DNA from 4 places in the Streptomyces polygonati genome. Region 3 is predicted to be linked to each of the others. Evidence: riboswitches for the same ligand, from Rfam matches in the RefSeq annotation. Region 3 holds a riboswitch; each other region holds the start of a gene.

Region 1 (3,200 bases), on a different contig from region 3:
TGGGAGGTGTGCGCCGGAACGCGTCGACCGCGGCTGAATGTATCTGCACGGATGCCCAGTGCAACAGGTCAATCGGACGAGAATTCTGGGGCTGACTCATCGGAAATAACCCAGGAAAAAACGATAAGACGGGGCATCTCGGGCCGGACAAACCCGACCAATCAGAAAATTCGCATGTGAATTTGGCGATAAATCGCCGCACCTGGCCGCGCCGGCCCCAACTCACTTGCCCCCGGCAACTGTACAACATTTCAACTATCTCCCCGCGCCACCCCGGCACGGCGACGCCCCGCCCACCACAGCGGGTGAGCGGGGCGCAAGATCGGACAACGTCCGCCAAAGATCCGCGTCAGAGCTTCATACAGAAACGCGGCGGTTCCGTTTCAGCCGCCCGCGACCGCGGGAATGATCGAGACACTGGCGCCGTCCGGCACCGCGGTGTCCAGCCCTTCGGAAAAACGCACATCGTCGTCGTTGACATAAACGTTCACGAAACGGCGGAGCTTTCCGCTGTCGTCGAGAACACGCGCCGAAATACCGGAGTGATTGCTCTCCAGCGAGGTGATGACCTCGGCCAGCGTCGCGCCCTCGGCCGGCACTTCCGCCTGGCCGCCGGTGTAGGTACGGAGAATGGTCGGGATTCGAACGGATGCGGTCATGCGAGGCCAGCCTCTCGGAACGCGGCAACGGTGGGGCGGATGACGGCGGTGGGTCCGGTGGTCGGAGCCACCGCGTCCAGGGTCTTCAGTCCGTCGCCGGTGTTCAGCACGACGGTCTCGGCGGCCGGGTCCAGCTGCCCGGTCTCGATCAGCTTCCTCAGCACGCCCACGGTCACCCCGCCGGCCGTCTCGCCGAAGATGCCCTCGGTCCGGGCCAGCAGCTTGATCGCGTCCACGATCTGCGCGTCGTCGACATCCTCGATCGCGCCGCCGGTGCGCCGGGTGATGTCCAGGACGTACGGCCCGTCGGCCGGGTTGCCGATCGCCAGCGACTTGGCGATGGTGTCCGGCTTCACCGGCCGGACCACGTCCCGGCCGGCCTTGAAGGCCGCCGACACCGGTGAGCAGCCCTCGGCCTGGGCGCCGTAGATCTTGTAGGGCTTGTCCTCGACCAGGCCGAGCTTGATCAGCTCCTGCAGGCCCTTGTCGATCTTGGTGAGCTGGGAGCCGGAGGCGATCGGGATGACCAGGTTGTCCGGCAGCCGCCAGCCGAGCTGCTCGGCGATCTCGTAGGCCAGGGTCTTGGAGCCCTCGCCGTAGTACGGGCGGAGGTTGACGTTGACGAAGCCCCAGCCCTCGCCGATCGGGTCGCCGATCAGCTCCGAGCAGAAGCGGTTCACATCGTCGTACGAGCCCTCGATGCCGACCAGTTGGCCGCCGTAGACCGCGGCCATGACGACCTTGCCGGCCTCCAGGTCGTGCGGGATGAACACGCACGAGCGCAGCCCCGCGCGGGCCGCCGCGGCGCCCACCGCGCCGGCCAGATTGCCGGTGGAGGAGCAGGACAGCGTGGTCAGGCCGAAGGTGCGGGCGGCCTCCAGGGCGATCGCGACGACCCGGTCCTTGAAGGAGTGCGTCGGGTTGCCGGAGTCGTCCTTGACGTACAGGCCGCCGGTGATGCCCAGTTCGCGGGCGAGATTGTCGGCCTTGACGAGTTTGGTCCAGCCCGGGTTGAGATTGGGCCGGTCGGCGAGGTCGGCGGGCACCGGGAGCAGTGGCGCGTACCGCCAGATGCTGGTAGGGCCGGCCTCGATCCGGCGGCGCAGGCCCTCGGGGTCGCCCAGCGGCAGGTCGTAGGCCACTTCGAGCGGGCCGAAACATTCCTGGCAGGCGAAGATCGGGCTGAGCGGGAAGCGGGTGCCGCATTCCCGGCAGGACAGCGCCGCGGCCGGCCCGAAGGGGCGCGGGGTGGAGGGGGTGTCGTAGGTGCTGGCGACGGTTTGCACAGCCATGTCGGCGAGGCCCTTTCTCCTCATCTTCCCCGTGGCGTACGTCGCCACGAGACGGAATTGGCACCTTCCCCACCGTGTGACCTCGCGGTCGGCGGGAGGGTTGCCGGGGCTTCAACGGGCCGTTCCCTCTGCCCCTCTGGATGAGCGGTATGGCACCGGACGCGGTGATCCGGGCATTTGTCGTTCTTGTACGGCGGCCCCGGGATGCGAGGACCGTACGTGTTGCTCAAGACTGTAACTGAGAAGTGTCGTGTCCGAGCGTCGCGTCCGTACCGCGAGATGGGTCGGACGGAGTCGCACCGGGCACCGCAACCGGGCATCACAACCGGGTTTCACTCCGGCAGGGAGAAGCGCACGTGCTCGATGAAGTGGAGCGCTGGCTGGCGCACCGGTCGTGGTCGGCGGACGACCGGCCTCTTGATCTGCTGCTGGCCGCCAAACGCGCGGCGGGTCAGTGGGGCACGATCAGCGTGGTGCTGCCCGCGCTGAACGAGGAGGCGACGGTCGGCGCGATCGTCGCCGCGATCCGGCGCGACCTGATGACGCCGGAGGTCCCGCTGGTGGACGAGCTGGTGGTGGTCGACTCCGCCTCCGACGACCGTACGGCCCAGGTGGCCGCGCAGGCCGGCGCGCGGGTGGTGCGGCGGGACGCGATCCTGCCGCGGCTGCCGGCCGTGGCCGGCAAGGGTGAGGTGCTGTGGCGGTCACTGCTGGTCACCAGCGGTGAGATCGTCTGCTTCATCGACGCGGACCTGCGGGAGTTCGACACCCGGTTCGTGTCGGGCATCGTCGGGCCGCTGCTCACCGATCCCGCGATCGGCCTGGTCAAGGCGATGTACGACCGGCCGCTGGAGACCGGCGGCGAGGTGGTGGCGGCCGGGGGCGGCCGGGTCACCGAGCTGGTCGCGCGCCCGCTGCTGAATCTGCACTGGCCGCGGCTGGCCGGCTTCGTCCAGCCGCTGGGCGGGGAGTACGCGGCCCGCCGCTCGCTGCTGGAGCAGCTGCCCTTCCCGGTCGGCTACGGCGTGGAGCTGGGCATGCTGGTGGACGCGCTGGATCTGGTCGGCCTGGACGCGATGGCCCAGGTCGACGTGGGAGAGCGGCACCACCGCCACCAGGACGGCCAGGCGCTGGGCCGGATGGCCGCGACGATCTACCACACCGCCCAGCACCGCCTCTCCCGCGGCCACCTGGTCCGCCCCCGGCTGACGCAGTTCGACCGGGTGAGCGAGGAGGGGTTCGTGCCGCG
Region 2 (3,200 bases), on a different contig from region 3:
CGGTTCCATCGCCAGCGCGCGGGCGATGGCGACGCGCTGCTGCTGGCCGCCGGACAGCTGCCGGGGGTAGGAGCCCTCCCGGCCGGCCAGGCCGACCCGCTCCAGCAGTTCGCGGGCCCTGGCGGCGGCCTGTTTGCGCGGCACGCCGTGCACCGCGATCGGCGCCTCGACGATGTTGTCCAGGACGGTGAGGTGCGGGAAGAGGTTGAACTGCTGGAAGACCATGCCGACCCGGGCGCGCTGCCGGGTGATGGCGCGGTTCCCCAGTTCGTGCAGCCGGCCGTTCCGGTAGCGGTAACCGATGATCCCGCCGCCCACCTGGACGAAGCCGGCGTCCGGCCGCTCCAGGTGGTTGATGGTGCGCAGCAGGGTGGACTTGCCCGATCCGGAGGGGCCGAGCAGGACGGTGACCTCGCCGAGGCGGATGTCGAGATCGACACCGTCCAGCACCAGGTGCGTGCCGAAGCTCTTGCGCAGTCCCCTGATCCGTACCAGGGGCTCGGTGGTCTCCTCGGTCATGACAGCCCCGCCAGTTCCTTGCCGGTCCGGCCGAGCAGCGGCACATTGCCCCGGAAGAGCTGCCAGAAGCCCTTGCCGCCGCCGCGGTTGGTCCCCCGGGCGTAGTAGCGCTCGACGAAGAACTGCCCGATGGACAGCAGTGTGGTGAGGATGATGTACCAGAGTGTCGCCACCAGCAGCAGCGGGATGATCAGGTAGTTCTGGTTGTAGATCAGCTGCGAGGAGTAGAGCAGGTCCTGCACCGCGATGACGCTGACGATCGAGGTCGCCTTGAGCATCCCGATCAGCAGATTGCCCGAGGCCGGCACGATGGCCGGCATCGCCTGCGGCAGCACGATCTTGCGGAAGATCCGCACGCTGCCGAGGCCGAGCGCCTGGGCGGCCTCGGTCTGGCCGTGGTCGACGGACAGGATGCCGCCCCGGACGATCTCCGAGGAGAAGGCCGCGACATCCAGGCTGAGTCCGACGTACGCGGCGAGGATGCCGCTGAACAGATGCGCGGTCCGCACCGTGACGAAGGCGTGCCCGAACGGGATGCCGAGCGACAACTGGGGGTACAGCGAGGCGAGTTCGTACCAGAAGAGCAGCTGCACCAGCGGCGGGACGGAGCGGAGCAGCCAGACGAAGGCGAAGCTCAGCGAACTGAGGACCGGGTTGCGCGACAGCCGCATCGCGGCGACGCCGATCCCGAGCAGATAGCCGGTGGCCATCACCGCGGCGGTGAGCCAGAGCGTCAGCTCCAGCCCGTGCACGATCGACCCGTTCAGGAAGTAGTCGCCGACGGTGCCCCACTGGAACCGCTTGTTGGTCAGCACCGTGTTGACCAGCATCGCGAGGAGCACCAGCACGGCGAGGGCGGAGACCCACTGGCCGGGGTGGCGCAGCCGGACCAGCTTCGCGGCCAGCAGTTGCTCGTCGCTGGGGCGGCCGGGGGCAGCCGGTGGGGGCCCCTCGGGCGTCGGGGGCGGTGGTTCCGGCGCGGTGGAGGTGCGCGCGGAGATGTCAGGGCTGCTCATGGCGGTGTGCTTTCCGTCCCATGGGAGCGCGGCACCGCGCCGTGGACGGCGGCGTGGTGACGTGCGGGGTGGGGGCGTGGCCGGACGACGGGAGACGTGCGGTAACTCGGCGCCGGTTACGGCGCGGGCACGGTCAACAGACCGGGGATATCCCCGGACACAGTGCGCTGCTCACCCGGAGCAGGTCGACGTGGCGCCGGGCCACCATGAGCTGGGCGAACCCGCGCGGACCTGACGTGCCGCCGTTGCCGGAGCGTCGTACCTGCATGCGGATCACCTCGCCATCCCCGGGCCCCAGCGGGCCTCGCGCTTGCGGGACGTGTCCGTCCCGCCGGGTTGTCACCTGGAGCACCCCACCGCGTCGGGGGGTCGCTGGTCAGCCGGCCAGGGCTTGAGGCTGACGCTCATAACCAGGATTCACGCTAACCGCTCAGTGAGCTTTGGGCAATGCCCTGCATTCCGACGGGCGTTCGGTGACGGCGGCTTCACCAGCGGTGAACGGCCCCCGACGGGTGGGCGGGCGGACCGGTGGCACGCGGGGAGGGCGGCCGGAAGGAGGAGGGAACTACGTGGCCGGGCAGCGAAGTTGATGTGGGAAACTGTTGCCAGCCAGTCGCAGGTGGGGGGCGCCGCGGCGGCAGTCGAGAGGAGCGCAGCGTGACGCAGAACGGCTTCCGCGCCGAGGAGATCGATACCAGCAGGCCGCATCCCGCGCGGATCTACGACTACCTGCTGGGCGGCAAGGACAATTACGAGGTCGACCGCGAGGCCGGCAACCAGCTCGCCTTCGCCGCGCCCGAGGTGCGGATCGGTGTGCGGGCCAACCGCGCCTTCCTGCAGCGCGCGGTCCGGTATGTGATCGGCAGCGGCGTCCGGCAGATCCTCGACGTCGGCACCGGGCTGCCCACCTCGCCGAACGTGCACGAGATAGCCCAGGAAGTGGCGCCGGACGTACGCATCGCCTACGTCGACAACGACCCGATCGTGAACACCTACGCCAACGCGCTCCTCAGCCCGTCCGGCGCCACCAGCATCGTGCTCGCCGATCTGCGCGACCCGCGGGCCATCGTGGACCACCCCGAGGTCCGCCGGGTCATCGACTTCGGCGAGCCGGTCGCCCTGCTCCTCGTCGCCATCCTGCACTTCCTGACCGAGGCGGAGCGGCCCGAGCAGGTCGTCGCCACGCTGCGCGACGCGCTGCCGGCCGGCAGCTTCCTGGTGCTCTCGCACGCCACCGGCGACTTCGCCGACCGCACCGAGGCCCAGGCGGTCTACAAAAACGCCACCGCCACCTTGAACCTGCGCTCCCACGCCCAGATCGAGCGGTTCTTCGACGGCTTCGAACTGCTGGAACCCGGCCTGGCCCAGGTCCCCTTCTGGCGCCCCGACACCCAACCGCCCGCCCGTTCCCGCGAGATCGGCTTCTACGGCGGCGTGGCCCGCAAGACCGGCTGACCCCGCAGCGCGCCGTTCCGGGACGGGAGGCAGATGAACGAGGGAATCATCAGGATCGGTCCGGCCGGCGATCCGCCCGGCGCACAGCCTCCCGAGGACGAGATCGGCGCCTTCGTGGCAGGGCCGCCGTTCATCTGCCGCGGTCCGTCCACCGCCGTGATCGTGCCGTGGATCCAGGTCTTCTCCACCGGGCTGCTGGTCATGATCGAC
Region 3 (3,200 bases):
AGCCGGGTGGCGGTGCGCACCGCGTCCAGGCTGGCCTTGCCGCACAGCCCGCAGGAGGAGGTGGTGTAGACGTTGCGCTCCAGTGTGATGTCCGGCATCGGCACTCCGGGCGCCAGCGTGACATCCACCACGTTGTACGTGTTCGTCCCGTCGGAGGTCGCGCCGGCGCAGTACACCACCGATGTCACCTCGTCGGCCGCCGCCAGCACCCCCTCGCTCACCAGGAAACCGACCGCCAGTGCGAAGTCATCACCCGGAGTACGCATAGTGATGGCCAACGGACGCCCGTTCAGGCGGATTTCCAGCGGCTCCTCGGCCACCAGCGTGTCCGCCCGGTGCCCGGCGGCACCGTCCCTGATCCGCAGTACACGCCGCCGTTCGGTGACTCGTCCCATGTCTCACCAGCCCCGGTCGTCTCACTGTGCGGTCGCTGCCGTCACAGCAGCGTGTCATAGGGTGAGGTGGGCCGCGCAGCGGTACCCACCGACTCACCAGAATGGCAGAGCGAGATGAACGACCAGCCGAGCGCCGAGGGCACCTTGATGGGCGACGAGCAGGCACTGGAGAAGCTGCGGGCCCTGCGCGGCAGCATCGACAACCTTGACGCCGCTCTCGTCCACCTTCTCGCCGAGCGCTTCAAGTGCACCCAGGAGGTCGGCGAGCTCAAGGCGGCCCACCACCTGCCGCCCGCCGACCCGGCCCGTGAGGCGGACCAGATCGCCCGTCTGCGCCGGCTGGCCATGGACGCGCGCCTCGATCCCGCCTTCGCCGAGAAGTTCCTCAACTTCATCATCGACGAGGTCGTGCGCCACCACCGCGCCATCGCCGCCCGCCCGCGCCCCGCCGACCCCTCCTGACCCGGGCCGTCCCTTCCCGCACCCCGCGCCCGATCCCCTTGCCCGGGCGCCGGAATCCCAGGTGAGGACCGCCGTCAATCCTTGGTATCGTGTCCCTGCCACCGCGACTTCAGGGTCGCGGCGGGCTACCTGGTCCGGGTGGCGGAATGGCAGACGCGCTAGCTTGAGGTGCTAGTGCCCTTTACCGGGCGTGGGGGTTCAAGTCCCCCCTCGGACACAGTTTTTCCCCGTGCGGGGGTGTTTCGTTTTCCCCCCGCCGGCAGGGCCGAGGACACTTCCCGGCCAGCTCGGCACCATTGTCTAAATGCCGTCGAGCGGTTAGCGTGATCCCCGGTTATGAGCGTCAGCGTGAAACCCTGGTTTGCTGACCGGCAACCCTCCATCGCGGTGGGGTGCTCCAGGTGACGACCCGACAGGACGACGTCCTGTAAGCGCGAGGCCCCGCGGGGCCGGATGAACACGGGGGTGATCACGTGCGCAAGAGATGCTCCGACAGCACGTTCCACCCGTACGGGTCCTTCGAGCTGCATGTCGTGCGCCGGCACGTCGATCTGCTCCGGGTGAGCAGCGCCCTGTGTCCGAGGCCGTGCCCGGTCCGCTGAGACCGGACCCGCACTCCGTTCCACCCCCACCCTCACCCCCATCTCACCGCCACGTCGCCCGGTCGACGGTGCGCGGTTCGCTCTGTCCCAGGTGACGACCGGTCGGCAGTGCCGCCGACCCGCCGAGTGATCCTCCGTCGCGACGCCCCGCACCCTGCCCGGCGCGCTCGCGTCCCTCCCTTACCCGGAAACGAGAACCTGATGCCCCGTCAGCTCAGACCTGTCCGGCACGGCCTCGCCGCCCTGTCCCTCGGCACGGCGGCGCTGGTGGCCCTGACCGCCTGCACCAGCGCGAAGAACGACGGCACTCCCGCCGGGACTTCGGCCGCGTCCCTCACCATCGGCACCACCGACCAGGTGACCAGCCTGGACCCGGCCGGGTCCTGGGACGCCGGATCGGGAACGATCGAGAGCGAGGTGTACGCCACGCTGCTCAGCGCCAAGAACGGCTCGTCGGAGGTGGCGCCGGACCTCGCCTCGGCGATCGAGCTGACCGGGCCCAAGGAGTACACCGTCACCCTGAAGGCGGGCCTGAAATTCGCCAACGGGCATGATCTGACGTCGTCCGACGTGAAGTTCAGCTTCGACCGGCAGCTCAGGATCGCCGACAAGAACGGCCCGGCCTCGCTGCTCTACAACCTCGCCTCGACCGCGGCCCCGGACCCCACCACGGTCGTCTTCACCCTCAAGTCGGCCAACGACACCTTATTTCCGCAAGTCCTGTCCACCAACGCCGGCTACATCGCCGACGAACAGGTCTTCCCCGCGGACAAGATCCTGGACGACACCGCCGTGGTGGCCGCCAAGCCGTGGAACGGCCCCTACGCGGTCGACAGCTACGACAAGAACTCGCTGGTCTCCTTCACCGCCAACAGCGCCTACCGGGGACTGCTCGGCACCCCGAAGACCGCGCACGTCCAGCTGAAGTACTACACCGACGCCAGCAACTTGAAGCTCGATGTGCAGCAGGGCGCCATCGACGCGGTCTACCGCACGCTGACCGTCACCGACCTGCAGGACCTCTCCACCAAGAGCGGGATCGTCGTACACACCGGTTCCGGCAACGGCATCCGGTTCATCGTCTTCAACTTCAAGACCCAGCCCTACGGTTCGGCCACCAAGCAGGCCGACCCCGCCAAGGCGCTCGCGGTCCGGCAGGCGGTCGCCGACTCCGTCGACCGGGCGCAACTCGCCTCGCAGGTCTACAAGAACACCTTCCAGCCGCTGTACACCTCCGTCCCGGACGGCATCACCGGCGCCACCCCTTCGCTCAAGGCGCTCTACGGCGACCAGCACGGCGGTCCGGACAAGGCCGCGGCGGCCAAGGTCCTGTCGGCGGCCGGGGTCAGCACACCGGTCACCCTCAGCCTGCAGTACAACACCGACCACTACGGCTCGTCCTCGGCCGACGAGTACGCCCTGATCAAGACCCAGCTCGAAGCCACCGGGCTGTTCAAGGTCAAGCTGCAGTCCACCGAGTGGGCGCAGTACGGCACCGACCGCGTCGCCGATCTGTATCCGCTCTACCAACTCGGCTGGTACGCCGACTATCTGGACGCCGACGACTATCTCGCCTCCTTCTACGCGGCCAACAGCTGGGTGAACAACGGATACGCCGATCCCGCCGTACTCGCGCTGATCAAGAAGGAGGAGACCGACACCGATCCGGCCGACCGCACCGCGGTGATCGAGCAGGTGCAGAACAAGGTCGCGGCCACCGTGCCGCTGCTGCCGCTGCTGC
Region 4 (3,200 bases), on a different contig from region 3:
CTGGATCCTGCCAGAGGGCGACCCCTTTCCAGGAGCGTGACCATGAGCGACGTGAACCCCGCCGGAGGCACCAGCATGAGTCCGCGGTCCTGGCCCGACGTACTGACCTCGCTGCTGGCCGGCCGCGACCTGAGCGGGGACGACACCGCCTGGGCGATGGACCGGATCATGCGCGGCGAAGCCTCCGACGTGCAGATCGCCGGGTTCGCGATCGCGCTGCGGGCCAAGGGCGAGACCGTCGAAGAGGTCGCCGGCATGGTCCGGACGATGTACGAGCACGCCAACCTCATCGAGGTGCCCGGCCGCACCGTCGACATCGTCGGCACCGGCGGCGACCTCGCCAGGACCGTCAACATCTCCACCATGGCCGCGATAGTGGTGGCCGGAACCGGTGCCAAGGTCGTCAAGCACGGCAACCGGGCCGCCTCCTCGGCCAGCGGCGCCTCCGACGTACTGGAGAAGCTCGGCGTCAATCTGGAACTGACCCCGCAGCGCGTCGTGGAAGTGGCCGCCGAGGCCGGCATCACCTTCTGCTTCGCGGTGAAGTTCCACCCGGCGCTGCGCCATGTGGCCACCGCCCGCGCCGAGTTGGGAGTGGCCACCACCTTCAACTTCCTCGGCCCGCTGACCAACCCGGCCCGGGTCCGCGCCCAGGCCACCGGAGTGGCCGACCTGCGGATGGCACCGATCATGGCCGGCGTGCTCGCCGAACGCGGCTCCTCCGCGCTGGTGTTCCGCGGCGACGACGGCCTGGACGAGCTGACCACCACCGCCACCTCCCACGTATGGGTGGTGCGCGACGGCAAGGTCGAGCCGACGTCCTTCGACCCGCGCGATGTGGGCCTCGACCTGGTGCCGGTGGCGGCGCTGCGCGGCGGTGACGCCGCCCACAACGCCGATGTGGCCCGGCGGCTGCTGGCCGGTGAGCAGGGTCCGGTACGGGACGCGGTGCTGCTCAACTCGGCCGCCGCGCTGGTGGCGCTGTCCCCCGGCGAGGGGACGCTCGAAGAGCGGATCTCCGCCGGTCTGCTGGAGGCCGCGCGGTCCATCGACTCGGGCGCCGCCGCCGCCGTCCTGGACCGCTGGGCCAGGGCCAGCCACGCCTGACCGCCGCCACCCCCGCGCTCCCCGTCACCAGGCCGAAAGGCAGGCGCCGTCCGATTGCTGGACGGCGCCTTGCGCGTTCAGCGGCATATGGCAGAATCCCTTTCAGGTCACGAGTGACAGCGTTAAGGCCCCGGCTCGCTGTCCGGCAACCCTCCGTCCGAGGTGGGGTGCCCCGGGTGAGGACCAGGCTGTGAGCAAGCAAGGCTCGCAGCAAGCCGGACTTGGGGAGCTCTGTCATGACCGTGTTCAGCCCTGCCACCGCCGCCGACCGCGAGGTCCGTACGCCGCTGCCGGTACTGGGACGGGACGTGAGCGTCCCGCTGGTCACCGGCGGCGAGGTGACATACGCGGCCCTGGACTACGCCGCCAGCGCGCCCGCCCTCCAGCGGGTGTGGGACGACGTGGCCGCCTACGCCCCGTACTACGGCAGCGTGCACCGCGGCGCCGGCTATCTGTCGCAGCTGTCCACCGACCTGTTCGAGCAGAGCCGGGCGACCGTCGCCGAATTCCTCGGCTGTCGACCCGACGACGAAGTCATCTTCACCCGCTCCACCACCGATTCGCTCAATCTGCTGGCCGCCGCGCTGCCGGCCGGCACCCAGATCTTCGTCTTCGAGACCGAGCACCACGCCTCCCTGCTGCCCTGGGCCCGCGGTGAGGACGCCCGGGTCACCTGGCTGCCCGCCCCCCGCACCCCCGAGCAGGCCGTCGCCCAGCTCGACGTGGCCCTGCACGGCGCGCCCAAGGGCCCGAAGCTGGTGTGCGTCACCGGGGCGTCCAATGTCACCGGGGAGATCTGGCCGGTGCGCAAGCTGGCCGCCGCCGCCCACCGGCACGGCGCCCGGATCGTGCTGGACGCGGCCCAACTCGTCCCGCACCACGCGGTGGACATCGCCGCGCTCGACGTCGACTGGGTGGCCTTCTCCGGCCACAAGCTCTACGCGCCCTTCGGCGCCGGAGTGCTGGCCGGCCGCCCGGACTGGCTGCGCGAGGCCGAACCGTATCTGGCCGGCGGCGGCGCCACCCGCAAGGTGACCCGCACGGCCGACGGCGGCCTCGACGTGGTGTGGCACGAAGCGGTCGCCGCCCGGCACGAGGCGGGATCGCCCAACGTCATCGGCGCCTACGCCATCGCCTCGGCCTGCCGCGCCCTGTCCGAGGCCGGCTTCGACCGACTCGTCGCCCGCGAGCGGCAGTTGCTGGCCGAGCTGCGCGAGGGGCTGGCGGCGCTGCCCGAGGTCCGGGTGCTGTCCCTCTTCGGCGCCGACTCGGCCCGGGTCGGCGTCCTGTCCTTCGTCGTCCAGGGCTGGAACAGCTCCCACTTCGCGGCGGCGCTCTCCGCCGAGTACGGCATCGGCGTCCGCGACGGCCTCTTCTGCGCCCACCCGCTGGTCCGTACGCTGCTGGACAGCGAGCCCGACGAGCCCGGCGAATGCGGCGCCCCCGACGCGGCCCCGGGCGAGCGGTCCCTCAACGCGATCCGGGTCAGCTTCGGCGCCGGCACCCCCGACGAGCACATCGCCCGCTTCCTCGCGGCCGTCACCACGCTCGTCCAGGACGGCGCCCGCTGGAACTACCGCACTGAGAACGGCCGCTGCGTCCCGGCCCGCGACTGACAGGTGTCCGGGGGCGCGCTGACGTCCCGTCCTCAATCGCCGGACGGGCTCGACAAGTCGAGGTCGACCGGGCTTCGGCCCGTCCGGCGTTACGCGTCCAGCCCGATGGCGAACGCCGCCTCCAGGTCGTGCTGCGAATACGTCCGGAAAGCGACGTGCGTATCGGTGACCTGCACCCCCGGGATCTTGCTGATGCGCCCCGGGATGATGTCCGCCAGATCGTCGTGCCGGCCCACCCGGACCAGCGCGACGAGATCGTAGTTGCCGGTCACCGAGTAGACCTCGCTGACGTTGTCGAGCGCGGCGATGGACTCCGCGATCTCCGGGATCCGGTCGACAGACGTCTTGATGAGCACGATCGCGGTGATCACGACGGGATGTCTCCTTGGGTCGGCCTGATGACGAGGCTCACCTTACGCCGTGGCCGATAGCACACCCACGCGCACAGGAACCCGAAGGCGAAGCCCACCACATGGG

The links. Region 3 has a riboswitch for S-adenosylmethionine ahead of ACFO3J_RS05535 (putative leader peptide). Riboswitches for the same ligand answer to the same signal wherever they lie in the genome.
Region 1: linked by a shared signal. The riboswitch ahead of thrC (threonine synthase) and the one ahead of ACFO3J_RS05535 (putative leader peptide) in region 3 are both predicted to bind S-adenosylmethionine.
Region 2: linked by a shared signal. The riboswitch ahead of ACFO3J_RS25330 (putative leader peptide) and the one ahead of ACFO3J_RS05535 (putative leader peptide) in region 3 are both predicted to bind S-adenosylmethionine.
Region 4: linked by a shared signal. The riboswitch ahead of ACFO3J_RS02280 (aminotransferase class V-fold PLP-dependent enzyme) and the one ahead of ACFO3J_RS05535 (putative leader peptide) in region 3 are both predicted to bind S-adenosylmethionine.

Annotation. Positions count from the first base shown of each region.
Region 1 covers NZ_JBHSBB010000013.1:206,416-209,615, reverse strand. The annotation lists gene ACFO3J_RS19135 (MoaD/ThiS family protein) at 384-659, opposite strand; gene thrC (threonine synthase) at 656-1,951, opposite strand; SAM riboswitch class I at 1,969-2,098, opposite strand; gene ACFO3J_RS19125 (glucosyl-3-phosphoglycerate synthase) at 2,308-3,200, shown strand, end outside.
Region 2 covers NZ_JBHSBB010000018.1:9,372-12,571, forward strand. The annotation lists gene ACFO3J_RS25320 (amino acid ABC transporter ATP-binding protein) at 1-519, opposite strand, end outside; gene ACFO3J_RS25325 (amino acid ABC transporter permease) at 516-1,535, opposite strand; gene ACFO3J_RS25330 (putative leader peptide) at 1,669-1,803, opposite strand; SAM riboswitch class IV at 1,837-1,947, opposite strand; gene ACFO3J_RS25335 (SAM-dependent methyltransferase) at 2,193-2,990, shown strand; gene ACFO3J_RS25340 (hypothetical protein) at 3,024-3,200, shown strand, end outside.
Region 3 covers NZ_JBHSBB010000006.1:24,365-27,564, reverse strand. The annotation lists gene fdhD (formate dehydrogenase accessory sulfurtransferase FdhD) at 1-395, opposite strand, end outside; gene ACFO3J_RS05545 (chorismate mutase) at 510-857, shown strand; tRNA gene ACFO3J_RS05540 (tRNA-Leu) at 990-1,074, shown strand; SAM riboswitch class IV at 1,190-1,297, shown strand; gene ACFO3J_RS05535 (putative leader peptide) at 1,331-1,459, shown strand; gene ACFO3J_RS05530 (ABC transporter substrate-binding protein) at 1,661-3,200, shown strand, end outside.
Region 4 covers NZ_JBHSBB010000003.1:64,068-67,267, forward strand. The annotation lists gene trpD (anthranilate phosphoribosyltransferase) at 43-1,107, shown strand; SAM riboswitch class IV at 1,213-1,330, shown strand; gene ACFO3J_RS02280 (aminotransferase class V-fold PLP-dependent enzyme) at 1,344-2,723, shown strand; gene ACFO3J_RS02285 (Lrp/AsnC family transcriptional regulator) at 2,813-3,094, opposite strand; gene ACFO3J_RS02290 (rhomboid family intramembrane serine protease) at 3,091-3,200, opposite strand, start outside.